3 regions of the Paenibacillus sp. PK1-4R genome follow, and region 1 is predicted to be linked to each of the others. Evidence: predicted binding sites of a transcription regulator. Region 1 holds the regulator's gene; each other region holds the start of a gene.

Region 1 (10,437 bases):
CAGAAGAAGCACTTCTGCATCTGATAGACCAAGCTGGTGATAAAAACGTAACAAGGCATACGGCAGATGGGCTGTACCCGAAGTCATGCCATAAGCTGCTCCATCCAACCAAGCTTTGGATGTGTTGTCTTCCATAGACGCTCCTCGGTTAAGCATTAAGGGTACAGACGATAGAGCATACGTGGGAATGCGATTGTTTCACGTACATGATCCAATCCACAGATCCATGCTACCGTCCGCTCCAATCCCAGACCGAAACCGGAGTGAGGAACCGATCCGTATTTACGCAAATCCAGATACCATTGGTAAGCTTCATCCGAGAGATTGTGCTCCTCAAAACGTTGTTGCATCAATTCCGGATCATCGATACGCTGCGAACCGCCAATAATCTCTCCGTAGCCTTCTGGTGCAATCATATCAGCACAGAGAACAACTTCTGGACGATTCGGATCTGGTTTCATGTAGAATGCCTTGATTCCAGCAGGGTAATGCGTGATAAAGACGGGTGTATTGTACTTCTCAGCAATTGCTGTTTCGTGCGGTGCACCAAAGTCTTCTCCCCAAGGAATATCAAAGCCTTGTCCATGCAGGAATTCAATCGCTTCATCATACGTAATTCGTGGGAATGGAGCTACGATACCTTCGAGTTTGGATACGTCACGACCGATAGATTCCAGTTCTGCACGGCAGTTTTTCACCACGGATTGAACGACATGAGCAATAAATTTCTCTTGTACGCGCAGACTTTCCTCGTGATCTACAAATGCCATTTCCGGCTCAATCATCCAGAACTCAATCAAGTGACGACGTGTTTTGGACTTCTCTGCGCGGAATGTTGGACCGAAGGAATATACCTTGCCCAGCGCCATGGCTGCGGCTTCCATATACAATTGACCACTTTGTGTCAGATAAGCATCTTCATCAAAGTATTTGATGTGGAACAGGTTCGTTGTTCCTTCCGCAGACGATGGTGTCAAAATCGGAGGATCAACTTGTGTGAATCCGTTACCATCAAAGAACTGTTGAACAGCGCGAATAATCTCTGCACGAATCACCATAACCGCACGTTGCTTCGTAGAACGAAGCCACAGATGACGATGGTCCATCAAGAAATCAACACCATGCTCTTTAGGCGTAATTGGATAGTTTTCAGTCAGGTGAATGATCTCAACCCCTGTAACAGTCATTTCATAACCAGACGCACTGCGAGGTTCTTCACGAATAATACCTGTAACATACAAAGAGCTTTCTTGGGTCAGGCTCTTGGCATTGTTCCAGATTTCTTCACTAACTTCACTTTTTACAACAACCCCTTGGATATATCCGGTTCCATCACGCAGCTGTAAAAACTGAATTTTACCGCTGGAACGTTTGTTGTTAATCCAGGCACCGATTGTTACGGTTTCGCCCACATGCTCGTTCACATTACGAATTACACAATTCGTATTCATGCCCATATCTCCCCTTGGTTCCTGAATTTGAAAATGCAGCGGGCAGGCTTATGCCTGTCCTCTGCACTTCCTTGTCATTCTATATTTACTTTACAGTTAGATTACTGAGAATTCAATACGATTCGGTGTGTATCACGTGCAATTACCAATTCTTCGTTAGTTGGCACAACGAGAACTTCCACTTTGGAATTCGCTGTTGTGATCCGGCGCGGTTCGCCAGAACGAATGGCATTCAACGCTTCATCCAGTTCAACACCCAGATAAGTGAGCTGCTCACATACTTTTTGGCGAAGTACAACAGAGTTCTCACCTACACCAGCCGTAAAGACGATCACGTCTACACCGTTCATTGCAGCTGCATATGAACCGATGTATTTACGCAGACGGTATTCGTACATCTCAAAAGCAAGCGTGGAGTTGGCATCGCCATTCTCCATACCTTCCGTAATCTCACGCATGTCACTGCTGATTCCGGAGATCGCAAGCAATCCACTGTGTTTGTTCAACATGGAGTTCACTTCGCTTACGCTCAGTTCTTCCTTGTTCATTACATAAGGTACGATGGCTGGGTCAAGGTCACCAGAACGCGTTCCCATCATCAGTCCTTCAAGCGGAGTCATACCCATCGAAGTATCCACGGATACGCCACCTTTAACTGCTGTTACACTACCACCGTTACCGACGTGACAAGTGATAATTTTCAGATCTTCCACTGGACGATCCAAGTATTCAGCAGCTGCCTTGCTTACGAAATCATGGGAAGTACCATGTGCGCCGTAGCGACGTACTTTATATTTTTTGTAAAGTACACGCGGAATAGCATACAGATAAGCTTTTTCAGGCATCGTCTGATGGAACGCTGTATCGAAGACCATAACCTGTGGCACACCAGGCATATTGGCTTCAGCCGCACGAATACCCATCATTGCTGCCGGGTTATGAAGTGGAGCCAAGTCAAACAAACGACGAATTTCAGCTTTGGCAGCATCATCTACCAATGCAGATTCTTTAAATGCTTCACCACCGTGAACAACACGGTGTCCAACAGCTTGAATTTCACTTACAGAATCCAGTACACCATTTTCTTTGTGAGTCAAAATATCAATGACTTTACGGATCGCTGTTGTATGCTCCAGAATTTCACTAACTTCTGTAACATCCTCACGGCCTGTCGGTTTATGTGTCAGAATGGAGGAATCCATTCCGATCCGTTCTACCAAACCTTTAGCCAGTACAGATTCGTCAGTCATATTATACAGTTGATATTTGAGCGAGGAACTCCCCGCATTAATTACGAGTACTTTCACAGTCGGTCACCATCCTTGTCGTACTTGAAGAATCCTTCGCCTGTTTTGGCACCCAGGTGTCCTGCACGCACCATTTTCTTCAGGACTGTAGAAGGACGATATTTCAATTCTCCGAATTCACGGAACATTCTTTCGAGTGCAGCTTCAACAGAATCCAATCCGAAACGGTCAGCCATTTCGAGTGGTCCATGCTGGAAGTTATATCCGATACGCATTGCATCATCGATATCTTCAGCAGATGCAACACCTTCTTGCAATACATGCAACGCTTCGTTAATCAGCAGGCAGATCAAGCGGGAAGTTACGAATCCAGGTGATTCATAGATCATGACTCCTTTTTTGTCCGCTACTTCTTCAACAAAACGTCTGGTCTCTTCGAATGTTGTATCCGAAGTTTTCAGTCCACGAATAATCTCTACAAGATCAACCCGGGATACCGGGTGAATAAAGTGCATACCAATAACACGCTCTGGGTATTTGGTCGAGCTTGCAAGCTCGGTCAAACTCAGCGTGGATGTATTACTTGCCAGAATGACATTGCTTGGGCAAACTTGGTCCAGTTGGCTGAATACTGCTTTTTTCGCATCCAGATCCTCTGAAATCGTCTCAATGACCATGTCGCAAGTTCCAAGTTCAGCTAAATGAGCTACCTTGGTAATACGGGAAAGAATCAATTTCTTCTCCGCTTTTGTAATCGCCCATTTCTCCAGTTGTTTATCCAGATTGGTTTCGATCATGTCATATGCATGATCCAGCTTTTGTGTTGTATGCTCCACGAGAAGCACATCAAGTCCTTTGGCTGCGAGCATCTGGGAAATACCTTGCCCCATCGTACCGCCGCCGACAACTCCTATTTTTTTGAAAAACATGGTTCTGCTCCATCCTTTCGGTTCTCTATTTCTCTATTGTACCCTGTTCGCCGAAAATTACAAATTTCGACCCAACATATAATAATATCTTAGCACGAGTGAAATGTAAAAAAAAATAACCAGCATAAATAAATTATGCTGGTAGAAGGGCACTGTCACGAAATTGACAACGAAATTGTTCGCCAGACAAAACTTCCTCACGAATCAAGATGTCGAGTGAATTGTCGAAAATTGTCCGTTGTTCTTCAAGCAACCGCTTTGTCTGTTCCATCAGTTCTTGCAGAATTAATTTATTCTCTCGCATAAGTTCCTCGGTTGTGACCATATCCATGTTCACAATCCCAAGTGAAGTCAACCCCGAAGCCATCATGGTCTGTACCACATTGGTTGCCTGATCAAAGTCATTGCGTGACCCTGTGGAACGACCACCGTAGTACATTTCCTCCGCAGCTGCTCCTCCGAGTGCAATCATAATCTGCTCTTCCAGGAAGCGCTTCGTATAGAGGAACTGTTCCTGTTGCGGGTTATGACGTACATATCCCAGCGCCTGACCACGCGGACTAAGTGCCACTTGACTAACACTGCCTGGACGAACAAGTTCTGCCATAATGGCATGTCCCAATTCATGAATGGCGACCCTTTTCTTCTCTTCCACACTGGACTCACGGTCTGTCTTCTCACCCATCATGACTTTATCAATAGCCAGGGACAAGTGCCGCTGTTCGATGTTCAACAGCCCGTCCCGCATGGCGTATATTGCTGCTTCGTTCATCACACTTTCGAGCTGTGCACCGGAGAAACCATACGATTCTTCAGCTGTTTTCTCCAGATTAACTTCCTTCATCAGAGGTTTATTCACCGCATGCAGTTCCAAAATATGCTTTCTGCCCTTTTTGTCAGGCAAGTCCACTTGAATGTGGCGGTCAAAACGTCCCGGTCGCGTCAGGGCGCTATCCAGCATCTCTTTGCGGTTTGTTGCAGCGATAACAAGGATTCTTGGCGTATCAGAAGAATAGATTCCATCCATTTCCGTCAGGAGTTGATTCAAGGTCTGATCATATTCACGCTGTTGACCACCTTCACGTTTACCCCCAATGACATCAATTTCATCGATAAAGATAATAGCGTTTTCCTTATTTTCCTTGGTGGCACGGGTTCTTGCGTCCTTGAACAAATCCCGAATTCTGCTGGCACCCACACCAACATACATTTCCACGAACTCACTACCCGATGCTGCTACAAAAACAGAATCGGTGTAATGGGCAGCAGCCTTGGCCATCAACGTTTTCCCTGTCCCTGGAGGGCCCGTCAGCAAGATCCCTTTTAACGGACGAATCCCGAACTTCCGAATTTCTTCATGTTTGATGAGAAAGTCAAGCGCTTCACGCAATTCCTGCTTGGCACTGTCCTGTCCGCCAATTTCTTCAAAAGTAAGCTTGGAAGGTCCTTTTTTCTTCCGTTTACGTTCCTGTGCAGCGCCTACTGTAATTCCGCCACGCATTTGCATCATGAACAGCAAAGCTCCGACAAACACCGCTGCAATCAGAATCGGAACAATATTAACACCAGTAAAAGCAAGAAAAATAATCAATACGGGAAAAAATCCGATGGCAACTTCTTTTGTCCACTTAGGCATTAGGCCACACTCCTATCTGACCGGGCACACGCGGCAGAATAATAAACTTGCTGGCATCTCCGTCTCTGAGACTGACATATACGTTGTTGTCATCCATCGCTGTATTTACCTTAATTCCATTCGTCGCCATCTTTGACAACGTTGGTGTAATCTCGGTGTATTGCTTGTTCTCCATCGCCTGAGCTACGGTAAACATCGCATCCCCCCACCAACTTTCCAGTGCTTCACTGGAATGATCCACAACATCCAACTTTAGTGAACGTGTTCCAATTAACGTCTGTCCTTCTTTGTGAATATATTGTACCAGTCTGCCCAAATCAACATCAGGTTGCAGATCCAGTTTCAATTGTACGTCATTGCGGTTAATAGTTAATTGAACGTCATTGACTCCATCGTACTGGGTAACCATCTTTTCAATCGGATTCTGCACGGCCACCTGACGATATACAAACCAACCTCCAAACAACACAACGGCTGAAATGACGGCAGTTAAAGCAATAGGCAATACTTTTAGCTTCAAGTGAATTACCCCTCCCAGATTTTGGCCTAACCTACTGGCTTATTGGTATATACGAATATGTGCACATTGACTCCTGCGAGAATTTCGACAGGATTATTTGTTTTTGAATGTAACTTTGAGTACATATCTGAGTATATCACATCGTATATACATTTTCGAAGGCGAAAATATGAATAAATTATTAATTTTAACTATTTAAATCAAAAATGTTTACAGACAACACAAAGAACCGGTTCAGTCGGATATCCGTCTGCCGGTTCTTTCATTTCTCTAATTCTCTAGTTATGTCACTCTATTTGTTCTAGCTGTTCGGGAGTGTGTAGACCAGGTCCACCTGTTCTCCGTTGCTAAAACGATAAAAGCGATAGTGGTTATGCGTACCGTCTTTATAATACACTTGCCACACATATATTCCATTCACAACTCCGGGCATGATTCGCTTAATCTCGCCGGCAGGAACTTCAGAACTGAAGCGATTGCGGATCTGCGCTTCGGACATGCCATTCTGCAGCAGCTCACTGTGTACAGCGTTTGCACCCTTAGCCGGTTGATTGTTTGCATCGAATTTAACCCAGACCATAACATCCTGGTTATCCTTATTTTTACCGATCAGTGTCCAGTAGATGTTGTCAGAGCCTTCTTTGTCTCCCCAGATGTACTTGCGCAATTCATCATAGGATGTAATGCCCAGTTGCTTCTGTGCTGCTTGTATGGCGAGCGCTTCTTCCTTACGTTGGTCCTGTGTGACATAGACGTAATAACGCTGAAGTCCAAACAGAATCAGAACCAGTGCAAGCAGCGAAATCCATATCCACTTCTTTTTTTTCTTCAAAAGCCGAACTTCCTTTCCCTATGATGCTCTGTCCTGCAATTAACGAGCAAGCAGACCATCAAATGCCAATTGAGACTCACGCAAAATGCGCTCTTCATCCAGCGTCAGACATTCGCCGTGTTTCACCACTTGTTTCCCATCCACCCATACGTGCTCTACATCTTTGGCAGAAGCCGAGTAGATGGTATGCGAGATCAGGTCTGTATGTGGATAGAAATGTGCCTGTTCAATGTCCAAAGCGATAAAATCAGCCTTCATGCCAACCTGGAGTGCTCCGGTATTGTTCAAGAAGATGGATTTGGCACCGTATGACGTTCCGAGGAGTAACGTTTCGCCTGCTGGCACTGCCGTCGGGTCACCAGATACACCTTTGTGGATCAATGCAGCCAGTCTCATTTCCTCGAACATATCCAGGTTGTTGTTGCTTGCCGGTCCGTCTGTTCCGAGTGACACGGTAACTCCTGCTTTCAGTAACGCAGGAACCCGCGCAACACCGGAAGCGAGTTTCAGGTTACTTCCCGGGTTATGGGATACAGCCACATCATGACGGGCCAAAATTTCAATCTCTTCGTCATTCAGATGCACCGCATGTGCAACCAGGGATGGACGGGAGAAAAAGCCCAGTTTCTCCAGATGTGCCACAGGACGCAGTCCATAATCAGCCACGTTCTGCTCCACTTCACGAAGCGTTTCAGACATATGTGTATGGAGAGGAAGGTTCAGGTCGTTCGCAACCTGCACAAGCTTCTCTATGTAGTCAGGAGGGCATGTATATGGTGCATGTGGCGAGATTACGGTTGTAATGCGACCATCTGCCTGTCCATTCCACTCACGTGCAAACGCTGCCGACTCCTCCAGCTTCCGCAGTTGCTCTTCTTCCGAGCACAGCCCGATTACACCACGTGCCAGTGCTGCTCTAACGCCTGATTGCTCCACAACTTTGGCAACTTGATCCATGTGATCGTACATGTCCAGGAAAGCTGTAGTTCCGCCTTTCAACATTTCAAGCACCGACAGGGAAGTTCCCCAATATACATCTTCTGAAGTCATTTTCGCTTCCATCGGCCACATCTTTTCCTGCAACCATACTTGCAACGCAAGATCGTCTCCGTGCCCTCTGAGCAACGACATTGCTGCATGACCATGCGTATTGATCAGACCCGGCAGGAAGAACAGTCCTTTTCCATCCACTTTGGTACAATTTTTGTCTCCATCCGGCAATGTCTCACCAATATGCACAATCTTGTCATCCTCGACAACCATATATCCTTGAACCACGTTCCATGTTGTGCCGCCTTCATTAACGGCAAATTTGCCGTTGTGAATTACCCATCTATTTGTTGTCATCTTCCTCGTCGTCCTTTCCAGTCTCCAAGTAATAGGCCAAACTAAGCAGATCCGTTGTAAAGTCAGCATGGTGAATGCGGATATGCGGCGGTGTTTTTAGAATTGTTGGTGCAAAATTAAGGATCGCTTCAATTCCTGATTCAATAAGCTGATCCGCAACATTTTGGGCTTCCGTATCCGGAACCGTGATAATACCGATGCGGATGTTTTCCGTTTTAACCGCTTCCGTCAATTCATTCATTGGTTTTACCGTCAAACTGTTGATTTGGCTACCAATCTTCGGTCCATATGCATCAAATACAGCAACAATCTTCATGTTGTCTTTCAGATATGCGTTGTAGTTGGACAAGGCTTGACCGAGATTACCCGCGCCTACCAGAGCTACATTAATTTGCTGATCGATTTTGAGAATGTGACGAATTTTCTCAATCAAATAAGATACATCATACCCGATTCCTTTACGACCAAAATCACCGAAGTAAGCCAGGTCTTTACGAATTTGGGCCGGATTCAGATCCAGCCTCTGTCCAAGCTCTTGAGAAGAAACAGTAGCCACCTCACGCTGATGCAACTCGTTCAAATAACGCAAGTATACAGGCAGACGGCGTACCACCGCTTCCGAAATTTTATCCGATTTCATTCTTGCTCCCCCTTACCAAGGCCACGATAAAATAATAGATGAAAAGATGAGCATCCTGTATAAACTCAAAGATAAACGTGACATTTTATACAGAATGCTCCTTGTAATTTAGGTTATAAGTTCTTACGTGCAGCTGCTTTAATCGGATACGGAAATATCTAATAAAGTTTAACGCCAAACGATAGTGTCATGCAATGATATAACGAACAAAACAACCATTATTTTTGTTCATTAGCAGGTTTTTCCAACCACTCGGTAATTCGTGGAACCATCTGCTCCGTGAGCATGTGTTCCATTTTGGGACCAGGTAAAGAATATAAAAAGAATTTACCATAGTACGCTTCAATCACCCGTGTATCATAAACAATGACAATTCCTCTGTCCTTCGCTGTACGCACCAACCGGCCAAATCCCTGCTTGAAACGAATGACCGCTTGCGGCACGGACAGTTTCATGAACGGATTTTTCTTCTGTTCCTGAAGCAGCTCACTCTTGGCTTCCACCAACGGATGATTCGGTGGCTGGAAAGGCAGTCGCACAATAGCGAGACAGGTTAGCGCCTCACCCGGGATATCTACACCCTCCCAGAAGCTGCTTGTACCCAGAAGTACCGTAGCTTTGGCATCTTGGAACCTGCGAGTCAGCTTGGAGCGGCTTCCACTGTCAACGCCTTGCCCAAGCAACGAGATATCGTTACCAGACAGTGCCTCCTTCAGCGGATCATAGACCTGTCGCAACATCTTGTATGAAGTAAACAGAACCATCATGCGTCCACGCGTGGCAATTGCCGTCTCTGCGAGTGATCGCACCAGCATATTAACAAAGTGCGCATCACCCACACTGCCCTTCACACTCGGGAAATCACGCGGAATCACCAGAAGTGCCTGATCGCGATAGTTGAAAGGTGATGGCAGCATCGAAGTTAACAACCGATTATTCTCGGAAGCTTCCTGCAAGCCAAGTTGTTCAATCATGAACTGGAATGACTTATCTACCGAAAGCGTAGCCGATGTAAGTACAACACTTTTCTTTTTATCAAAAAATAAATCCTTAAGTTGTGCACTGACATCTACAGGTACAGCATACAGCTGAAGAGATTTACTTCGGAACTGACCGCTGGCTTCCATCCAGTACACCGTTTTGGCATCATCCATACGCATGAAGAAACGTAGATTCTCCTTCAATGTGGTCAGATCTTTCAGCAATCCTGTAATGTCCGTGATCAGACTATCTGATTGATAATCATCCTGATCCTCTTTCACCTCAAGCAGCAATTTGTCCCCTTTGCGAACCAAATCGCCCAGAGTCACATAGATCTGGTTCTCCAGATCCTGCAACTCCTGCCATTTTGCAGGTTTCTGAGAAGCTTTCAGACGCAGTGAAAATTGCCCCGTCTCTCCCGGTGAAGCATCACTTCGTTCAGGCAACAAACCGAACAAGGCATCGCTCATACGATCCCACAGTTCCTTGACCTCAAGAGCGAGCGGGAACATCTGATCCACCATGGAGCCCCATTGCACTGAATTTTCATGCCCGGATAACTGCGAACGAAGCATAGGCAGCTGACCATTACGACTGTCTTTAAACAGGCGGGTCAGGGTATGAACCAAGGTGAAATATTTCATATGCATTCCAAGATGTTTACCAGCGACATCCTCCAGATGATGTGCCTCATCGATCACAAGACTCTCATAGGCTGGCAGTAGCTGATGCGCGGCTTTCACATCCGTAAATAATTTGGAGTGATTGGTGATTACGATATCAGACAACCCTGCTTCATGTTTGGCACGATGGTAGAAACATTTACGGAACCATGGACAGGATCTTCCCAGACA
Region 2 (10,437 bases), 190 kb from region 1:
GAAAAACTTCAAAAATGCAGTGGAATCACGTGGTTTGACGATCAGCGCACTCAGCTGTCACGGTAACCCGCTACATCCGCAAAAGGATATTGCCAAAGGATTCCACGATGATTTTGTTAAAACGGTAGAACTGGCTGAGAAGCTGGAAGTACCTGTAGTGAATACATTCTCCGGTTGTCCGGGAGATCATGAGGATGCCAAATATCCGAACTGGCCTGTTGCACCATGGCCAAATGACTTCCAAGAAATCCTGAAGTGGCAGTGGGAGAACAAAGTTATCCCTTACTGGACAGAGTGGGGTAAATTTGCAGCAGATCGTAACGTAAAAGTTGGATTGGAGCTGCACGGTGGATTCTCCGTTCATACTCCAGCAACCCTGCTGAGACTGCGTGAAGCAGCAGGTGAAGTGATCGGAGCCAATCTGGACCCAAGTCACATGTGGTGGCAAGGTATTGATCCGGTTCAGGCAATTCACATCTTGGGACGTGAAGGAGCCATCCATCACTTCCATGCAAAAGATACAACGATTGATCCGGTAAACGTGAACAAACACGGTGTAACGGATATGCAGGACTATACCAATATGCTGGATCGGGCTTGGCAGTTCCGCTCGGTTGGTTATGGACATGATAACAAGACTTGGGCAGATATTATGAGTGCCTTGCGTCTGGTCGGATATGATTATGTAGTAAGTATTGAGCACGAAGACGGTCTGATGTCGGTTGAAGAAGGATTCTCTAAAGCCGTGCAAAATCTCCAGCAAGTATTGATTGAAGAACCGCTGGGCGATATGTGGTGGGTTTAGAGCTACACTAGGGGGAAATTGAATATGATCAACGTCACCATTTGGAATGAATTTGTCCATGAGAAAATTCACGATGAAGTAAGGGAAGTCTACCCGGATGGTCTGCATCGAGCACTGGCTGACGGACTTGGCGGCGAAGGCTTTGCTATTCGTACAGCTACACTGGATCAGCCTGAACACGGATTAAGTGATGAAGTGCTGAATTCCACAGATGTGCTCATATGGTGGGGACATATGGCACATGATCGCGTAAGCGATGAGATCTCACAGAAGGTTGCGCAGCGAGTGTTGAACGGGATGGGAATGATTGTGCTCCATTCAGGTCATTTCTCCAAACCATTCAAAGCGCTGATGGGAACAAGCTGCGATCTGAAATGGCGTGTAGCTGACGAGCAGGAAATTGTATGGTGTGTTAACCCATCTCATCCGATTGCGGATGGTATCGAGGGCAAGATTGTATTGGAAAAAGAAGAGATGTACGGTGAATTCTTCGATATTCCAGTACCGGATGAACTGGTGTTTGTAAGCAACTTCCAGGGTGGGGAAGTATTCCGGAGCGGATGTACGTTCCGGCGTGGTGAAGGTAAAATCTTTTATTTCCGACCAGGTCATGAGACGTATCCGACCTATTACAAGCCGGAAATATTAAGAGTGATCAGCAACGCTGTGAAATGGGCATATCCTGCCCGCAGCTTTAAGCCCGAATTTGGCAAGAGTGAACCTGTAAGACCATTTGGTGGCGTGCTGGTTTAATTCACTAACTCAATCGTGAAATGGAAATTATAAGTTTTATTCAAAAAGAACCCTTCTCCGAGTCAATGATGACTGTGGCAGTTGGGTTCTTTTTGGGTAAGATAGTACTATGGGGAAGTTATACGATATTTCCCATGGTTACGACGCAGCGTGTAATGTATACTGGGATGTATGATCCATTTTGGATGTTATGCTTCTAAAATTTAAACTTTTTAGTTGCAGGCGTTTTCTTTGAAGCTTAAATATGTTATTATGAAATATACTAACAAAATGTAAGTTGATTTGAGTGATCTCTAAAGAGGTGATTAATGTGGAAGGTCAAGACTTGCGGATGTGTCCGCGTTTTGAAACGGCGTTTTCTTTTTTGGGCAAGCGCTGGAATGGTTTAATTATTCAAACATTGATGAGTGGTTCGAAGCGATTCAAGGATATCTCCAATCTGATCCCATCCATGAGTGATAAGATGTTATCCGAACGGATGAAAGATCTGGAGAGTGAAGGTATTCTGGTTCGTCACGTCTATCCCGAGACGCCGGTTCGTATTGAATATGAACTGACGGATAAAGGTAGAGCGCTCCAGCCTGTCATGAATCAAATTCAAGACTGGGCTGAGAAGTGGGTTGACTAACGTATAAGCATCACCCACTTTCGTTGCATGAATGACATAGACTCCTGATTTCTGTGGAAATCAGGGGTTTTTGTCTTAAGTATAACGTGGATCGGCGTTTTTCTCTTGGGCTATGCACATGTTGTCATGAGTTGTAGTATAATCTATAGAAAATGGCCACAGACGGCCGGAGCGAAGGAGGCCCACTTGTCATGAGAGAAGAAAGCTTATCCCGTGAAGTACGCTACGGCAAAAAAGATATTGCAGAACTTGAGAGCGCATCCATTCAGGTACATCTGATTTACAAAAAAGCTGCGGAGTTGTTTAAGCGCACAGCATATTCCCGTTCGGTTATGGATGATCTTGCCGAAGTGAATACGCATTCTGTGAACAGCGATGGTCCGAGATTAGCTCCGGCGGTGCTGCAAAAATGGATTCAAACGTCCAGGGGCTGGAAGTGTATCGGATGTGAGCTGGGACAACCTGATTCAAAGACTTCTCAGATGGAAGATACCATCCATGGTGAGCGGTTGGTTCTGGATGTGGGAGAAGGTCGGTTGGTTCAGGCAGAAATGCTGATTCAGGCGGTTGTCTGGTCTCAATATGAGAAGATTCGAATGTTTGCACCATGGCTTGGGGATGAACCCTTTTATAGCGTGCAGGAACTGGATGTCATTGCCCGTTATATTGTGCCTACCTATTTCTCGGAACGGCCTTTGCACGAGCAAGGCAAGGTATTCAAGGTCCATCAACAATATGGGCAGATTCCGCTATATCAGGAGTATGTAGACGCACCTTCATGTTGTGTACAGGTGGATGGTGGATTACTTGAAGGTCGATTGCTGACAGGTGTATATGTATCTGAGGAGCAGTTCTTCGGGCTTAATCCATATCTGAAAGATGGCGATGGAGGACGGACATATATGCAGGCTAGTGTCCAGTGATAACGTAACCAATTCGAACATAAAAATGAATTAGAGTGGAGAGCCTGTGTGCAGGCTCTCTTTCTTGTACAAGCCCTATTTGGAGGGGACACCCTATAAAAGTAACGGCTTTGACACTTTTTTTTGCCGAAAGTTGTGCCATAATAGAGGTTATGGACAACAGGGTGAATGATTTTACGCAGGGTGGTGTTACCTACATGATGAAGAAAATCCCCGGTTACATAGGTGTATGTTTGCTCCTACTGGCGATCTTGGCTGGTTGTAGTGAGACACAGCCTTCTGAGCAGCCAATTGTCAAGGAGACAGAAACAGCGAATACGATCACAGTGGCTGTAGATGGCAGTACGTTTTTGCCTGATGCAACAAAGTCCATTAAGCGAGATTTTAGTGAGGGATTGACACTCAAAAAAGCATTACTCAATAGCGGACTGGTTGATTTTACGGCAGATGGCAAACGGATTCAATCCGTCGGTGAAGTTTCTCTGGATTCTTCGCTTAGCTGGGCTGTCAAATTAAATGGCAAGGATATTGAGCAGGAAGATTGGGACATGGAACTTCATGCCAAAGATGAAGTGATCATTTACGTGAAAGCCGCTGACAGTGGGGGAGATGGCGTTGCATATCAGACAACGTTACTCAAGGTTAGCGGTGGAAACATTATGCCAACCCTTAATCGTCAATATGCCGGCGTCTACGTTCAAGAGTGCACAGTTCGTGATGTGTTGAAGTCCAGCGGCATTGTAAGAATGTCGGAGAATAACAAATTTGTCGTTTCGGTCGAGAATGTCACACCTCGTATGAATGAGCGGTGGGTCATTATGGTGAATGACAAAGAATTAATGGAAAATGGTCTGGACATGAAATTGAATCCACGTGATGCGGTAAAGCTTGAATTGACCAATGCATCCTAAGTATACCAAGAAGCCCAATCTCTTTTTAGAGAACTGGGCTTTTTTCATTATAATATATAAGCAATATCCGATTAACATATTCAAATATTAAATACGACAGATCTCGTTCGGGCAAAGTTCACAGTGACAGATCCCTTGCAGCATCTTCAGATCTTTGATAACAATCATGCCATTGTCATATTCAATCGCATCTTTCTTACGCAGATCGCTTAACATGCGGTTTACACTTTCACGTGTGGCTCCAATCATATTGGACAGGTCCGTGTGGGTGATTTTTTTGTGAATAATGACATGCTCCCCATGAGGCTCACCATACGAATTCGACAACCGAATGAGGGTGGAGCAGAGTGCACCCGGTTTGCCATATAACATGAGATCCCGGAATTTGGTCTGTGTCAACCGGTGGTGGATGCCCATCCATTTCATAAAGTCGATCGCAAAGTCACAATGCTGGCAGATTAACATCTCCAAGTCTTTATGCTCCAGTACACCAATCTCACTATCCTCCAGCACTTCCGCTGAGAAGCTGTGTTTAGAGCCAAAGAAGGGATCAGCCTGGCCAATCATATCACCGGATTGATACATGTACATGATCAGTTCCTTGCCTTCATCCGTGGATTTGGTGATCTGGGCACGACCCCGTTTCATATAATAAAGTTTGTCAGAGATGTCGCCTTCCCAGTACAGATGTGTACCTTCCGGATAAGTTCTATCTTTCATGGTAACCAGCAGATGGTTGAAATTTGCTTCCGAGAAACAGTTGGTATTACCGCGCTTTTCCAGTACAGTTGTTAGTTCTCTCATAAGTCTATCTCCCCTTTATGTCCATCGGACGACCTTCTGTAGTAAGCAGTAGCCTCCGAGGTTCGCCGCAAACCGTTGCCGTCCTGATCAGGGTCATCTCGGCCGGGAGGAAGGACGGTACAAATTGCGGTGGTTCAATTTTTAAGTTCAGTATATACCTAATCTTACCGTTTGAGGGGGAAGTAAAGGGGGCAAAAATGACGAAATTTCAAACATTGTGATAAAATTCACTTTTAATGGAGAGGATGAATTTTACAGCCCTATATTTTAAATAGGAAGTGAAAATGGTCGTATGAAGGACACTACAAAACTTAAATTAAATTTGTTATACTTTGTGAAAAAAATCACATAATTAAGTTTATTGTCATGTTACGATGTGAATGTAAACGAGAGAGACAAACTAATACGAACCTTTAGGAGGATGAGGGAGATGGCTGTAAAGAACGAAGTCGCCCCAGCAAAAGAACCGACAGCAGGTCAGTATATTCAAACGTTAATCGACAAAGCGAATAAAGCACACGCCGCATTCATGAAGATGGACCAGAAGCAGATTGACCGGATTGTGCAAGCGATGGCGCTTGCGGGTCTGGATAAACACATGATGCTCGCCAAGATGGCCGTAGAAGAAACAGGCCGCGGAGTATATGAGGATAAAATCACCAAAAATATATTTGCAACTGAATATGTATACCACAGCATCAAGTATGACAAAACCGTAGGTGTGATTGAAGATAACGAGTATGAGAGCTTCCAGAAAATTGCGGAGCCGGTCGGTATTATTATGGGGATTACCCCGGTTACGAATCCAACATCAACAACGATGTTTAAAGCACTGATCTCCATCAAGACGCGTAACCCAATCATCTTTGGTTTCCACCCATCTGCACAGAATTGTAGCCGGGAAGCTGCTAAAATCCTGTTGGAAGCGGCTGTGAAACATGGTGCACCAGCGGATTGTATTCAGTGGATTGATGATCCTTCTATGGATCGTACAAACGAACTGATGAATCACAATGATGTGGCTCTCATTCTGGCAACAGGCGGATCAGGAATGGTACGTGCAGCGTATAGCTGTGGTAAACCTGCACTGGGCGTAGGACCGGGTAACGTTCCTTGCTTTATCGAGAAAAGTGCTGATATCAATCAGGCAGTGACGGATTTGATCCTGTCCAAATCTTTCGATAACGGCATGATCTGTGCTTCCGAACAAGCGGTCATCATTGAAGAACCGATCTTCGATCAAGTGAAGAAAAAAATGATAGCCAATGGCTGTTACTTTGTTAACAAAGATGAAGCAGCAAAATTGACAGCAGGTGCGATTAATGCCGAGAAATGTGCTGTGAACCCGGCGATTGTTGGTCAATCTGCGGTAAGCATTGCGAAATTGTGCGGTATTGAAGTTCCAGCAGGCACCAAAATTCTCGTGGCCGAGATTGAAGGGGTAGGTACCAAATTCCCATTGTCGGCTGAGAAATTAAGTCCGGTACTTGCTTGTTACAAAGTTAAAACGGCAGCAGAGGGTATTGAGCGTGCAGCAGAAGTGGTTGCTTTTGGCGGCATGGGTCACTCCTCGGTTATCCACTCCACAAATGAAGAAGTGATCGGCAAATTTGCAGATCGTCTGCAAACCGGACGGATTATTGTGAACTCGCCATCCACACACGGTGCCATCGGGGATATCTACAACACAAACATGCCGTCATTGACACTGGGATGCGGATCATACGGACGTAACTCGACTTCTTCAAACGTAACCGCTGTGAACTTAATCAATGTGAAAAGGGTGGCTCGCCGTACCGTGAATATGCAATGGTTCAAAGTGCCAAACAAAGTCTACTTCGAAAAAGGGGCAACGCAGTATCTTGCCAAAATGCCTGATATCACACGTGTGGCGATTATTACGGATGCCATGATGGTGAAACTTGGATATGTTGAAAAGGTAGAACACTATCTGCGTCAACGCCAAATGCCAGTAGCGATCGAAGTATTCTCCGATGTTGAGCCAGATCCATCGACAACAACGGTAGACCGCGGAACCGAAATGATGCGCCGCTTCCAACCGGACTGCATTATCGCACTCGGCGGTGGATCACCGATGGATGCTGCCAAAGCTATGTGGTTGTTCTATGAATATCCGGACACGGACTTCAACGATCTGAAACAAAAATTCATGGATATCCGCAAACGGATCTACAAATATCCACGTCTCGGCGTAAAAGCGAAATTTGTAGCGATCCCAACAACATCCGGTACAGGTTCTGAAGTGACATCGTTCGCGGTTATCACAGACAAAAATCAAGGTAACACCAAATATCCATTGGCCGACTATGAGCTGACACCAGACGTAGCCATTGTTGATCCAGAATTCGTATACTCCCTGCCTAGAACAGCTGTTGCAGATACAGGTATGGACGTACTGACTCATGCGATTGAAGCATATGTGTCTGTTATGGCAAATGACTACACAGATGGACTTGCGATCAAAGCAATCCAACTGGTATTCCAATACCTGGAGCAATCGGCACTGCAAGGCGACAAACTGGCACGTGAGAAAATGCATAATGCTTCCACAATTGCTGGTATGGCGTTTGCCAACGCATTCCTGGGCATTAACCACAGCTTGGCGCACAAATGGGGCGGTCAGTACCATACCGCACACGGACGCACCAATGCCATTCTGATGCCACACGTCATTCGTTACAACGCGAAAAAACCGACCAAATTTGCATCGTTCCCGAAATATTCGCACTTTGTAGCGGATGAGCGTTATGCCGAAATCGCACGGATTCTGGGATTGCCTGCACGTACGACAGAAGAAGGGGTAACCAGTCTCATCAATGCGATTCGCAAACTGAACAAAACATTGGGCATTGAAGAATCGTTCCAGGAAATCGGATTTGATGCCAAAGACTTTGAAGCACATGTAGATTATCTGGCTGACCGTGCCTTCGAAGACCAATGTACAACTGCCAATCCGAAGTTGCCGCTGGTAACTGAACTGGCTGATGTATACCGCAACGCTTTCTACGGAAAGTTTGAATAACAAATTCAGAACGAAGTGTGCCTTACGGCAAGAAGATCAGGGTTCCCCGAGAGGGGAGCCCCGATTGCCGTCTTTCACACAATAACGAGAGGGCAGAAAAACAGAAGAGCGAGCATCTGTTTTTCAGGATTTATTCTAAGATTTGATTTGCTCCGAGCATAGAGGAGCAATGGTTCTTAAAGAGGAGGCACGAAATCCGTGATGTGGCTGTTTGAGCCAGATGTTCACACAAGAACGAAGAGGGCAGAAAAACAGAAGAGCGAGCATCTGTTTTTCAGGGTTTATTCTAAGTTTTGTTTTGCTCCGAACATGGAGGAGCAAAAGGGTTCTAAAGAGGTGGCATTTGAGCCAGATGTTCACACAATAACGGAGAGGGCAGAAAAAACTGAAGAAGCGAAGCATCTGTTTTTCAGGGTATATTTTAAGATTTGGTTTGCTCCGAGTATAGAGGATCAAAGGGTTCTAAAGAGGTGGCACGGAATCCGTGATGTGGCCGTTTGAGCCAGATGTTCACACAATAACGGAGAGGGCAGAAAAAACTGAAGAAGCGGAGCGTTCGCCTTTATCCCCGGATTTTCCCCTTTGAAAAATAAAATTGAAAAAATCCGGGGATAACAGCGATCGGAAGTTGTTCTGCCCGCGCAGTGGCTAAGTGTGAATTTACCGGGTTCAATGGGACACAACGCAGGTGGAGTGAGTTAGTTCACTGACTTTGTGACAAAAATCACAGATGATGAAAGTGCCAAGTCGTATACTGAAAATGTAAGAAAAACATTCATCCCGCGGTTCCGGTTCCCAAGTAGAGAGAACATGTTCCGGTTTATGTGAAACAATTCACATTAATCGCGGCTCTGGGCACACAATGCTACGAATGAAGCAAGATGTTATGTGTCCAGAAATCCAAATTAGTGGAGGGATTAAGATGTCGGTGATTGAAAAAGATGTCAAACAACAAACAGGCTGGAGAAACTTTACCAAAGGAACATGGACCAAATCCGTAGATGTGAATGATTTTCTGGCACACAACTTGTCTCCGTATTACGGCGATGAAGCATTTCTCGCAGGTGCAACCCAGAATACCAAAGAATTGTGGGATATCGTATCTGATCTGACCAAAAAAGAACGGGATAACGGCGGTGTCCTTGACGTTGATGTGAACACACCAGCGACTATTGTTTCTCACCAACCCGGTTATCTGGATCAATCCAAAGAACAGATTGTCGGCGTTCAAACCGATGCTCCGTTCAAACGTTCCATTCAACCAACAGGCGGAATCCGGATGATGATTGATGCATGTGAAGCATACGGCTTCGAATTGCCTCAAGGCGTCATTGATATATTTACGAACATTCGCAAAACACATAACCAAGGTGTATTCGATGCTTATACTTCCGATATGCGTGCAGCGCGTAAAGCAGGGATTATTACAGGTCTTCCAGATGCGTATGGCCGTGGCCGGATCATCGGTGACTATCGTCGTGTAGCTTTGTACGGGGTAGACTTCCTGATTCGTAACAAAAAAGGCGAATTGAACGCACTTGAAGTTGATGTCATTGATGAAGATGTCATTCGTCTGCGGGAAGAATTGTCTGAGCAGATTCGTGCATTGCAAGAATTGAAGCAATTGGGCGATATGCACGGGTTCGATATTTCCTTGCCAGCGACAACAGCAAAAGAAGCATTCCAATGGTTGTACTTCGGTTATCTTGCTGCCATCAAAGAACAGAACGGTGCTGCGATGTCCCTGGGACGTGTATCTTCTTTCCTGGATATCTACATTGAACGTGATCTGCAAGAAGGTATTCTGTCCGAAGAACAGGCTCAGGAATTGGTTGACCATTTTGTAATGAAACTGCGGATTGTCAAATTCCTGCGTACACCGGATTACAACGAACTGTTCAGTGGAGATCCAACATGGGTAACGGAGTCCATCGGGGGTATGTCTGTAAATGGTGAAACACGTGTAACCAAAAACAGCTTCCGTTTCCTGCATACACTGCACAACTTGGGTCCTGCACCAGAACCGAACTTGACTGTACTATGGTCCACTAAACTTCCAGAAGCTTTCAAAGATTATTGCAGTAAAGTATCCATTGAAACCAGCTCAATTCAGTATGAAAATGATGATCTGATGCGTCCAATCTACGGTGACGATTACGGTATTGCATGCTGTGTGTCGGCTATGAAGATCGGGAAACAAATGCAATTCTTCGGCGCTCGTGCCAACTTGGCAAAAGCTCTCCTGTATGCGATCAACGGTGGTCGTGACGAGAAATCCGGAGCACAAGTTGGACCTGAGTATCCTGCCATTACTAGCGAAGTGCTGGATTACAATGAGGTTATGAAACGCTTCAAACCAATGATGGAGTGGCTGGCGAAGCTGTATATGAACACCCTCAACGTCATTCACTACATGCACGATAAATACAGTTATGAGCGTATCGAAATGGCATTACATGACCGTGACATTGTACGTACGATGGCTTGTGGTATCGCCGGTCTCTCGGTTACAGCAGATTCACTGAGTGCAATCAAATATGCCAAAGTAAAACCAATTCGTAACGAACAAG
Region 3 (10,437 bases), 570 kb from region 1:
GCATTCAAAACGGCCTCGGAACTCATACTGTCCAGTCTCGATTCGGGACGAAGCACAATACGATGAGAGATCACATAAGGGGCCATCGTTTTCACATCATCCGGAAGCACATAATCACGTTCCTGTAAGAAAGCAAAGGCTTTTACGGCCATCATGAACGATATGGCTGCCCGTGGGCTGGCACCCAGCAATACAGATGGGTGGGAGCGGGTTTGGCGAACAACATCAAGCAGATAGTCCATAACCGGATCACCGATAAAGACCTCTTTAATCTCCTGCTGGATTGCCGAGATCTGGTCCATATGAGTCACGGATTCAAGGCGATCTACAGGCTGACCGAGCTGATGCTGTTTCAATAGAATTTTCTCAATTTCCTTATCAGGATAACCTAGACTTATTTTCAACATAAACCGGTCGAGTTGTGCTTCCGGCAACGTATACGTACCTTCAAAATCAATCGGATTCTGAGTTGCACAGAGCATGAATGGATGTGGCAGATCATACGTATCGCCATCAACGGTTACGCTGCGCTCCTCCATCACTTCGAGCAGAGCCGATTGGGTTTTTGTTGTGGCCCGGTTAATCTCATCAGCCAGCAAAATGTTGGTCATCACAGGACCTGGCCGGAAATAAAAACGCTCATCCTTCGGATGGAACACAGATACGCCCGTAATATCACTAGGTAAAATATCAGGATTACATTGAATACGCCGGTACTCACCACGCATGGATTTCGATAATGCCTTGATTAATTGCGTTTTGCCAGTTCCCGGTACGTCTTCAATCAGAACGTGCCCGCCTGCAAGCAAAGCTGTAAGTAAAAGTTGAATTTCAAAGGATTTCCCCATAATACAGGATTCCAGATTTGAACGAACTGCGGATATGATTTGGATCGACTCTTTGCGCACAGGCATGTGGTCTAACCTCCTAAAAAAGCATACAGATTTCCTTTTATTGTACATGATCCAGAGTCACGAGTACACTCGAAGGAACTCACAATTTGTTTCCAGCCCGTCAGATTCACCGCAGTTCACGCATGAATACGACAAAAAAGCCCCGGATAAAAGTTATCCGGAGCCTCTGCTGAATCGCAATATGTTCAAGGAGATTTCTCATTCTATGTTAACCTTTTGGTCTAACCACCAATGCCGCGAGAAAAGAAAAGATGATCGCTGACGATATTCCCGCTGCTGTCAGATCAAAGATCCCGGTAATAACTCCAATCCATCCCTCTTTCTCAAGTTCAGTCAATGCCCCATGTACCAAGGAGTTGCCAAAACTTGTGATGGGTACAGAAGCACCTGCTCCTGCAAACTTGACCAACGGATCATAGAGACCGAGTGCATCAGCAACTGCCCCTGCCACAACTAGTGTACTCATGGTATGAGCTGGCGTCAGTTTAACCCCATCCATTAGAAGCTGTCCGACAACACAGATCAAACCGCCAACAATAAATGCCCACAAGAACTGCATTACCTTTATCCCTCCTTTTCAATAGCTACGGCATGTGCAATACAAGGAATACTTTCACCCTGCTGGTACGAAATCGGAGATAACAGCGCCCCCGTAGCAACGACGAGCACCCGTTTAAGATCACCCTTCTGCATCCGGTTCAAAATGTGACCATAGGTGACGGTGGCAGAACATCCGCAGCCACTTCCCCCGGCAACAACATAAGGCTGTTTCTCCCGATCATAGATCATCAGGCCGCAGTCATTAAAAACCGTCTGTTCCATGGGAATGCCTTCTTTTTGCAAAAGCTCTTTCGTAATTGGCAGACCGACGGAAGCCAGATCCCCGGTCACAATGAGATCATAATAGCCGGGTTCCAATCCCGTATCCCTGAAATGAGAAATTATAGTGTCGGCTGCTGCTGGCGCCATGGCTGAACCCATATTAAAGGGATCTTTGATGCCCAAATCCATAATGCGTCCAATAGTGGCTTTGGTAACAACGGGACCATCACCAGTACGGGAGACCACACCACACCCTGATCCTGTGACGGTATATTGCGCATAAGGCGGCTTCTGGGAGCCATACTCCGTCGGATACCGAAATTGTTTCTCCACCGTACAGTTGTGGCTCACCGTTCCTGCAAGGACATAATCTCCAGCTCCAGAGTCAACAATCATGGACGCTAACGCTAACGTTTCCATGGAAGTAGAACAGGCTCCAAAGACACCCAGGTAAGGCACACCCAGTTTTCGCGCTGAAAAGGAACTGCTGATAATCTGGTTCATCAGATCTCCACCAACAAAAAATTGAAGCTCTTCCTTGGTGATATTTGCATTTACCAAAGCCAGCTGAGAGGCCTGTTCGAGCAGTTTGCGTTCTCCCTTTTCCCACGTTTTCTCGCCGATCTCGAGGTTGTCGTAGACATAATCGAAATCAGATGACAGTGGACCCTCGCCTTCTTCTGGTCCTACAACTGCGGCTTTACCGATGATCCGCGGACGATTCTCAAACTGCCATGTCTGGCGACCCAATCGTTTCACAGGTGCCCACCTCCAAATCCCAAAAAGGCGTAAACAATCCCTACGACAAATGCTGCCACGACACCAAACACGATAACGGAACCAGCAAGTTTAAACATGTTGGCCCCTACACCGAGCACCAGTCCTTCAGCACGATGTTCCAGTGCAGCAGAACACATGGAATTGGCAAAGCCGGTAACCGGCACAGCAGTTCCTGCTCCTGCCCATTGAGCCATTTTATCGTAAACGCCGAGACACGTTAGAATAACCGATATGAGAATCATGACCGCCACCGTAGGACTGGAAGCTTCCTTCGATGTCATGTCGAAACCGGCCATAAAAGCCTCTTGAATGGCCTGTCCAATCAAACAGACGGTACCCCCAACCAGAAATGCTTTGAGGCAATTTTTCAGGATTGGACGAGGCGGCTCATGTTTTTTTGCGACTTTTTTGTACTCCTTTTCATCCATGGACAGGGACGATGATTTTTTTTCGCTTCCGGATGCAGATTGAGCTGGCAAGATACAAGACCTCCTCTATGTGAAAATGGTTCAAAGCTACGGCTGAATGCCAATGTGTGTAATTCTATATTCATTGTTTGTTAATAATCGGAAGGTTATGTATCCGGCGACAGACAGTATATGTTTCCAACAAGATCATGTTGTGGAAGCAAGATGGGAATAGCAAGATGGGAATACGCCGGTTCTGAGGACTTTTAGATACATTCTATAAATAAAGAAGAACAATCACGAGCAAGATAAAAAGAACGATAAACAGTACTTTTTCCGTGCCCTCTTCTGGAGGCTTCATTGGATATATAGCTCCTTCCTATAAACAGACCAACAAATATTGAACAAAAAGAACATCACAAAATGATGACATCTCCTCCATATATTCATATTCATTGAAGTGGCATCAGGACTGCGACTACAGCGGATAGAGTCATGAAACTTGGACACGGTAAGCGCCCAAAACATGCCTTAAATACGTGACATAAACATGGACAATCACTTGCGCAAGGTTCATACTGTAATGTGACCAGTGGTTAAATAACAAGTCCTCAGCATATTAAAGTGCATGTTCAAAAAGATAAAAGACTTTTTGAACTACATCTTAAAGGACAACAGGCGGGTAGCCGTTCTACTGTGACCTGAAATACATACCAACAGAGGAGTTGTTGATACACATGAATGAAAAAACGATGGATATGTTTCGTACGTTGACGGAATTTCCTTCCGCATCCGGTTTTGAACGTGAGCTTCGCGGCTGGATGAAAGATAAGCTTTCCGCTTATACCGATGAGTTCGTCCAGGATCGCCTGGGGAGTCTATTTGGTGTATTACGCGGGGAGGAATCCGGTCCCAAAGTTATGGTAGCCGGACACTTTGACGAAGTCGGTTTCATGACTACTGGCATTACGGAAACGGGTATGGTCAAATTCCGTCCACTGGGTGGATGGTGGAGTCAGGCTGTACTGTCTCAGCGATTGGAAATCATCACACCTGATCGTCGCATTACCGGAGTTGTAGGTTCTACACCTACACACTTGCTGGACGAATCCCAGCGGAATAAACCTGTGGATCTGAATTCCATGTATCTCGATATTGGAGCAGACAACCGTGCGGAAGCAGAATCTTGGGGCATCCACCCAGGGATGCAGATCGTACCAATCTGTGAATTCACGCCGATGGCGAACCCGAAAAAAATTATGGCCAAAGCGTGGGATAATCGTTACGGCGTTGGACTTGCACTTGAACTGGTTGAAGCGCTGCACAAAGAAAAACTGCCTAACACGCTTTATGCTGGTGCAACGGTTCAGGAAGAACTGGGGCTTCGCGGTGCACGTACGGCGGCCAATCTGATTCAGCCTGATATTTTCTTTGCACTTGACTGTAGCGCGGCGAATGATATGACAGGTGACAAACAGTCATTTGGACATATCGGAGAAGGCGCATTGCTTCGTATTTTTGACCCGGGTATGTTCACCCATCGCGGCATGGTCGAATATGTTCAAGATACGGCTTCATCCAATCAGATCAAAATGCAGTATTTCATCTCACCAGGTGGTACCGACGCAGGTCAAGTGCACCTGAGTGGAATTGGTGTACCATCAACAGTTATTGGTATCTGCGCACGTTATATCCATACCTCATCTTCCATCATTCATACAGACGATTACGATGCAGCCAAAGAACTGATCGTGAAGCTGGTCAAAGGTCTGGATCGGACAACGATGAATACCATTATTAATAACGCGTAACAGTTGACAAGAGATCTCCTAACTATATTGGGAGGTCTCTTTTTTTATATCCACAACTATAGAATTGGACACATAGATTAATAGGCCGAACATTATAGGGGATTACACATAAGATACAATAACGGAAGATGAATTAAACACCAAGCAGCGGGGGACCTGTTATGGCAGTGAGAAGGAATGGAAAATCGAATAAAGGTTCCAAAAAAACAAATGCCGCAAACACCCTTCTCAATGGCAACCTTAAAGGAAGAAATCTGGAACTTATCGTTGCAGCATTACTGGTAAGTGGGAAGTTAAGAGTGGATGCGGTCACGTTGTTTCGAGAAGCTACTCTGGTCGTTGAACTGGTTGGGCAGTATAAAACGTTACAAAATATTACACCATCGAATCAAGACAAACTGGTGCAATTCCTCGATGAGATCGGTGGCGATATGACGTTGAATGACGTTATACGGGCTTTCCAACAGAGAATCAATTCCTAAACGCCAAGAAATGAGGTTGAAGTGATGTCTGACTTTGACGGAAATGGGTTCGCTGAGCTACTGATCATTGTCATTCTTGTTGTTTTATTTGTATTTGGTTCTTCCGATATTGACGACCTGACTGATTCTCCTTCTCAATCCTGAATTGGCTAGGTTATTACGATCCATTCATTATGAAATCCATACCTGTAAACGCCAGCCCACAATATGCGGGCTGGCGTTTTTTTGGATGGCTATAGAAATAGCGGTGAGAATGCAATCCAGGCCAAAATAAGAGTAAGCACAATGCAGACATTCTCTACAACGGCCCCACGCTTGGTCCCTGTACTCATCAGATTCACCCGTATGCGCCACTTGAGCGGTGGTAACGGACGAATACCCCGATTGGTTAGTGAATCGGCCAACAAATGCATCGCATATGCCGAGCCTCCCGCTACCCAGATCTCCGGTCCCTGCTGCTGGGTCGTGCTGTACAACAAGCCCGCCCATATTGCGGTTCCGTACAGGGTATGTGTCAGTCCCCTATGAGTCAGTGTGGTGCAGAGCATTAACAAACTGCCTGCAATCAAGTTCCACGGTGCGAACGCGTGACCATAGAAGACCAGTCCGAGTCCAATCGCAAACATCAACACTTTGCGAAGCGAACGTGAAGGCAGGAATGACACGAGCGCAACGAGGATCGCAAGCAACAGGTTCCATGGTTTGGCATGAACATAGAAGTACACAAATACAGCTGTGGGCAACAGAATCGTCTGTAACAACCTGATCAGACTGTTAGGCAAGGCTCTGGATACCAGCAGCGAATTCGGCTCATCAATGTCAGGCAATAACGAACCAATCAGTGCAACCGTAACTGCCGGCGCTGTCACTGGCATACCGGCCAACTGCAGAACAGAAAGTGACACGCCTGTCCCGATAATAAGGTGGGATCTTCCCATCATGATGCAAAAACGTCCTTTCGAAGAAATCGGGAACAATACGGCCCAGTTCCGATTTTACAACGAAAACAAAATAAGAACAATAGTTCGCATTTCTTATTTGTATGAAAATAAATATAAATTTCTGTGATGGGGCTCACAATATTATATTTATGACTCTTCTATCTTTATTAGTGAATTAAATCACATAAACTGTCGTCAACTACTTGTATAATTTCAAATATAAACCACTAAAATTGTTGGTAATGTACAGCGTCTATCCAAGGAGGCATACACACATGAACGGAAAAAAAGAGAAAATCGTTATCATAGGTAACGGAATGGCAGGAATCAGTACCGTTGAGCAAATTTTAAAATTAACTACGCGATTTGATATTACTGTTTTTGGCACAGAGCCCTACCCTAACTACAACCGCATTATGTTGTCCTATGTATTGGAAGGAAGCAAAACACTGGATGACATCGTACTGAATGATCTCCACTGGTATCAGGATTATGGTATTACCCTCCATACAGGAACAACCGTAACCCGAATTGATTCGGATACCCATGAAGTTGTGACTGAAGATGGAACTCGCGTTCCTTATGACAAAATCATCATTGCTACTGGCTCCAATTCCTTTATTCTCCCAGTACCTGGACATGACAAAGAAGGTGTTGTCGGTTTCCGTGATATCGCCGATTGCAATGTCATGCTGGAAGCTGCTAAGCAGTATAAACGAGCGGCCGTTATCGGAGGTGGATTGCTGGGTCTTGAAGCTGCCAAAGGTTTGGTACAACTTGGCATGGAAGTTACCGTAGTGCATCTGATGGAAGATCTGATGGAGCGTCAGCTTGATCCGCAAGCTTCAGCCATGTTGAAGGCAGAACTCGAACGTCAGGGTATCCGGTTCAAGATGGGTGCGCAGACTTCCGAACTGCTGGGCGGCGAACGCGTTGAAGGGATACGTTTTGTAGATGATACGGTTCTGAATGTTGATTTTGTGGTCATGGCTGTAGGCATTAAACCCAATACGACTGTAGCCCGCGAAAGCGGTATGGAAGTGAACCGGGGTATTGTCGTGAATGACTATATGCAGACTTCACTTGAGAATGTGTACTCGGTAGGGGAATGTACAGAGCACCGCGGGGTATGTTACGGCCTCGTTGCCCCATTGTTCGAGCAAGGTATGATTCTGGCGAAACATATCTGCGGGGTCGAAACGGCTCCGTATGAAGGTTCCGTAGTATCCACGAAATTGAAAATTTCGGGTGTGGACGTGTTTTCAACCGGTGAATTCATCGACAGCCCAGAGCACACCGTCATTTCGCACAAAGATGACTGGAAACGGACTTACAAAAAAATTCTGCTTCGTGATAAAAAAATGGTCGGCGCTGTTCTCTTCGGTGACATTACGGATTCTGCCGAATTGCAGAAACTGATTAAAAATCAAACCGAAATGACCGAAGAATTGTATGCTTCACTCATGGGTACAGGCTGCGGCGGTCATAAGAAAGCAACCTCTGTTGAAACGATGCCCGAGGACGAGATCGTCTGTGGATGTAACGGGGTAACCAAAGGAACCATTGTTGATGTCATTACAAACCAGGGCCTTACCACTGTAGATGAAATCAAAGCCTGTACCGGTGCAACCCGCTCTTGTGGTGGATGTAAACCAGTTGTGGAACAGATTCTGCAATATGTACTTGGAGACAGCTTCAGTACTGGAGCCAAACAGGGCATCTGCGGATGTACTTCCATGGGACGGGATGAGATTGTAGCCGAGATTCGTGCAAAAGGATTACAAACGACCAAAGAGGTCATGAATGTACTGGGTTGGAGTCAACCTGAAGGTTGTTCCAAATGTCGTCCGGCGATCAACTACTACCTTGGCATGATTGCACCAGACACACACGAAGATGAGAAAGAATCCCGTTTTGTTAACGAACGGATGAATGCAAATATTCAAAAGGATGGAACGTATACGGTTGTACCTCGGATGTACGGCGGGGTGACTACACCAGCGGACCTCAAACGTATCGCTGACGTTTCAGTCAAATATGATGTGAAAGCAGTCAAAGTGACTGGCGGTCAGCGTCTCGACTTGATTGGTGTCAAAAAAGAAGATCTGACCAAAGTCTGGGCTGAACTGGATATGCCTTCAGGTTATGCATACGCCAAATCGCTGCGTACGGTCAAAACATGTGTCGGCTCCCAATTCTGCCGATTCGGTACACAGGATTCCATGGCCATGGGCGCTCGCATTGAACGAAAATTCGAACGTCTGGATCTGCCAGCCAAGTTTAAATATGCTGTCAATGGTTGTCCGCGAAACTGTGCAGAGGCATGTACAAAAGATATCGGTATCGTTGGTAACGACGGAGGCTGGGAAATCTTCATCGGTGGTAACGGCGGTATTAAAGCTAGACTGGCTGATTCCTTATGCAAAGTGAAAACAGATGACGAGTTGATTGAACTGTGCGGAGCCATCATGCAATATTATCGCGAGACAGGTAACTATCTGGAACGGACGTCCGAGTGGGTGGAACGCTTGGGTCTGGAGCATATTCGTTCGGTTGTCGTGGATAACCTTGAGGAACGTAAAGCGTTGATGCAACGAATTGAATTTGCACTTGAGCATGTTGAAGAACCTTGGCAAAAAGCGATTCGCAATGAAGAAGGCCAAAGCAAAATGTTCCATGGTATCGAAGTATCGGCTCGTCCATAAGTAAGCTCGCAAGATTAATGCTGCCGGAATGTTAAATATAGATAAGGAGTGGTTTAAGATGACGACAAAACAATCAGGCACCTACTTCCCTGCCGGAGTAGTTGAAGAATTCCTGCCACGAATCGGAAGAGTAGTTGAAATTAAGGATCATCAGCTTGCTGTCTTTCGTGCATCGGATGGTACCATCTTCGCTGCAGATAATCACAACCCCCACCCTAAAGGTGGACCGCTGGCTGAAGGCATCGTGTCCGGGCATTATCTGTACGATCCGCTGTATGATTGGAAAATCGACCTGACTACCGGTCTTGTGCAAGCACCGGACAACGGTCAAGTACAGATGTATCCGGTGAAGGTAGAGAACGGCCAGGTCTGGATTGAAATATAGCTCCATTGAAACGTTCAAAGATTGATGCAAAATAATGGGGGAAACCGTGATGTATACACCAAGTGTTGAGGGAATTATTGAAGCTGCGGTTAAAAAACGGGATCAAATGAACGCAAGCCTGCCACGTTATATGGTTGCTGCCTTAATGGCTGGTGCCTATGTAGGGCTTGGCATCGTTCTGATCTTCAGTATTGGTGCTCCGCTCCTTGCGGCACAGTCACCACTGCAAACCATGTTGATGGGCATGTCCTTCGGACTTGCCCTCACGCTGGTCATCTTTGCCGGATCGGAATTGTTTACAGGTAACAATATGTTCTTCACCATGAGTACGCTGGCTGGCCGAACCACAGTGAACGAAACGCTGAAGAACTGGGGGCTCGTCTTTGTTGGTAACCTGCTCGGCGCAATTCTATTAAGTCTACTCATTGTCGGTAGCGGTCTGTTCAAAACGGCCACACCGGAACATCTGCTGTTTGTCGTCTCTGCCAAAAAGATGGCGGCGCCCGTGTCTGAGTTGTTCTTCCGAGGCATTCTGTGTAACTGGCTCGTCTGTCTGGCGATCTGGATGGCAGCTCGCTCCAAAGAAGATATCGCCAAACTTGTTCTTATCTGGTGGTGTCTGTACGCATTTATCGCAAGTGGTTATGAGCACAGTGTTGCCAATATGACTTTGCTCTCTTTATCCTGGTTGCTGCCAAACCACCCGGATACAATCACGATGGCAGGTTGGTTCCATAACATGATTCCGGTAACGCTTGGTAATATCATCGGCGGTGCCCTCTTTGTTGGAATGGCGTACTGGTATACTTCTCCGGTACGTAAAAAATCATAATTTTTGATTTAACTGCACTTATGTAGCGCTAGAGCACAACATCTCCACACTGAAGCCACGATGGATGCCGAACTCACGTTCAATCACACATCGTGGCTTTTTATTGTTTGTCGTTAAGCTACTACCCTCTCGTACGTTTCCCTTTCACCCTCTCGTCCTTCTATAGAGAATTAAAACTTCATTTTACTTTTGTCGCTATACGCGTTAATCCACAGTTGACATAACTGGCGTATAGTCGATGGATACTCACACTTATATTCAACCAGCAAAGGATGAACGCTTATATGGGAATTCACACGTACTTCAGGTCACTGAATGATCTTGAACGTATTATTCGCACACCTGGCAAATTCAAATT

The links. Region 1 encodes Rex, which represses fermentation and respiration genes when NADH is low (regulators of the CRP and FNR family bind a similar motif). Its sites were predicted from a motif close to TTGTGAAATATTTCACAA; they were not measured.
Region 2: pflB (formate C-acetyltransferase) is a predicted target of Rex. The motif match lies at 8,690-8,707, and genes of this name have one in related genera.
Region 3: nirB (nitrite reductase large subunit NirB) is a predicted target of Rex. The motif match lies at 6,326-6,343, and genes of this name have one in related genera.

The regions. Positions count from the first base shown of each region.
Region 1 is NZ_CP126535.1:4,345,970-4,356,406, forward strand. It holds gene QNO02_RS18725 (DnaD domain-containing protein) at 1-135, opposite strand, end outside; gene asnS (asparagine--tRNA ligase) at 156-1,451, opposite strand; gene QNO02_RS18735 (acetate/propionate family kinase) at 1,553-2,758, opposite strand; gene QNO02_RS18740 (3-hydroxyacyl-CoA dehydrogenase family protein) at 2,755-3,627, opposite strand; gene QNO02_RS18745 (AAA family ATPase) at 3,761-5,263, opposite strand; gene QNO02_RS18750 (hypothetical protein) at 5,256-5,783, opposite strand; gene QNO02_RS18755 (cell wall elongation regulator TseB-like domain-containing protein) at 6,085-6,615, opposite strand; gene QNO02_RS18760 (amidohydrolase) at 6,655-7,962, opposite strand; gene QNO02_RS18765 (redox-sensing transcriptional repressor Rex) at 7,949-8,602, opposite strand; gene dinG (ATP-dependent DNA helicase DinG) at 8,821-10,437, opposite strand, start outside.
Region 2 is NZ_CP126535.1:4,535,487-4,545,923, reverse strand. It holds gene QNO02_RS19730 (sugar phosphate isomerase/epimerase family protein) at 1-805, shown strand, start outside; gene QNO02_RS19725 (ThuA domain-containing protein) at 830-1,558, shown strand; gene QNO02_RS19720 (winged helix-turn-helix transcriptional regulator) at 1,890-2,186, shown strand; gene QNO02_RS19715 (hypothetical protein) at 2,378-3,109, shown strand; gene QNO02_RS19710 (hypothetical protein) at 3,307-4,020, shown strand; gene QNO02_RS19705 (Crp/Fnr family transcriptional regulator) at 4,108-4,824, opposite strand; gene adhE (bifunctional acetaldehyde-CoA/alcohol dehydrogenase) at 5,255-7,867, shown strand; gene QNO02_RS19695 (hypothetical protein) at 8,066-8,368, shown strand; gene pflB (formate C-acetyltransferase) at 8,790-10,437, shown strand, end outside.
Region 3 is NZ_CP126535.1:4,915,806-4,926,242, forward strand. It holds gene QNO02_RS21400 (AAA family ATPase) at 1-914, opposite strand, end outside; gene spoVAE (stage V sporulation protein AE) at 1,123-1,473, opposite strand; gene spoVAD (stage V sporulation protein AD) at 1,479-2,495, opposite strand; gene spoVAC (stage V sporulation protein AC) at 2,492-2,995, opposite strand; gene QNO02_RS21420 (M42 family metallopeptidase) at 3,661-4,734, shown strand; gene QNO02_RS21425 (hypothetical protein) at 4,896-5,216, shown strand; gene QNO02_RS21430 (metal-dependent hydrolase) at 5,450-6,157, opposite strand; gene nirB (nitrite reductase large subunit NirB) at 6,433-8,862, shown strand; gene nirD (nitrite reductase small subunit NirD) at 8,921-9,247, shown strand; gene QNO02_RS21445 (formate/nitrite transporter family protein) at 9,297-10,079, shown strand; gene QNO02_RS21450 (YfbR-like 5'-deoxynucleotidase) at 10,364-10,437, shown strand, end outside.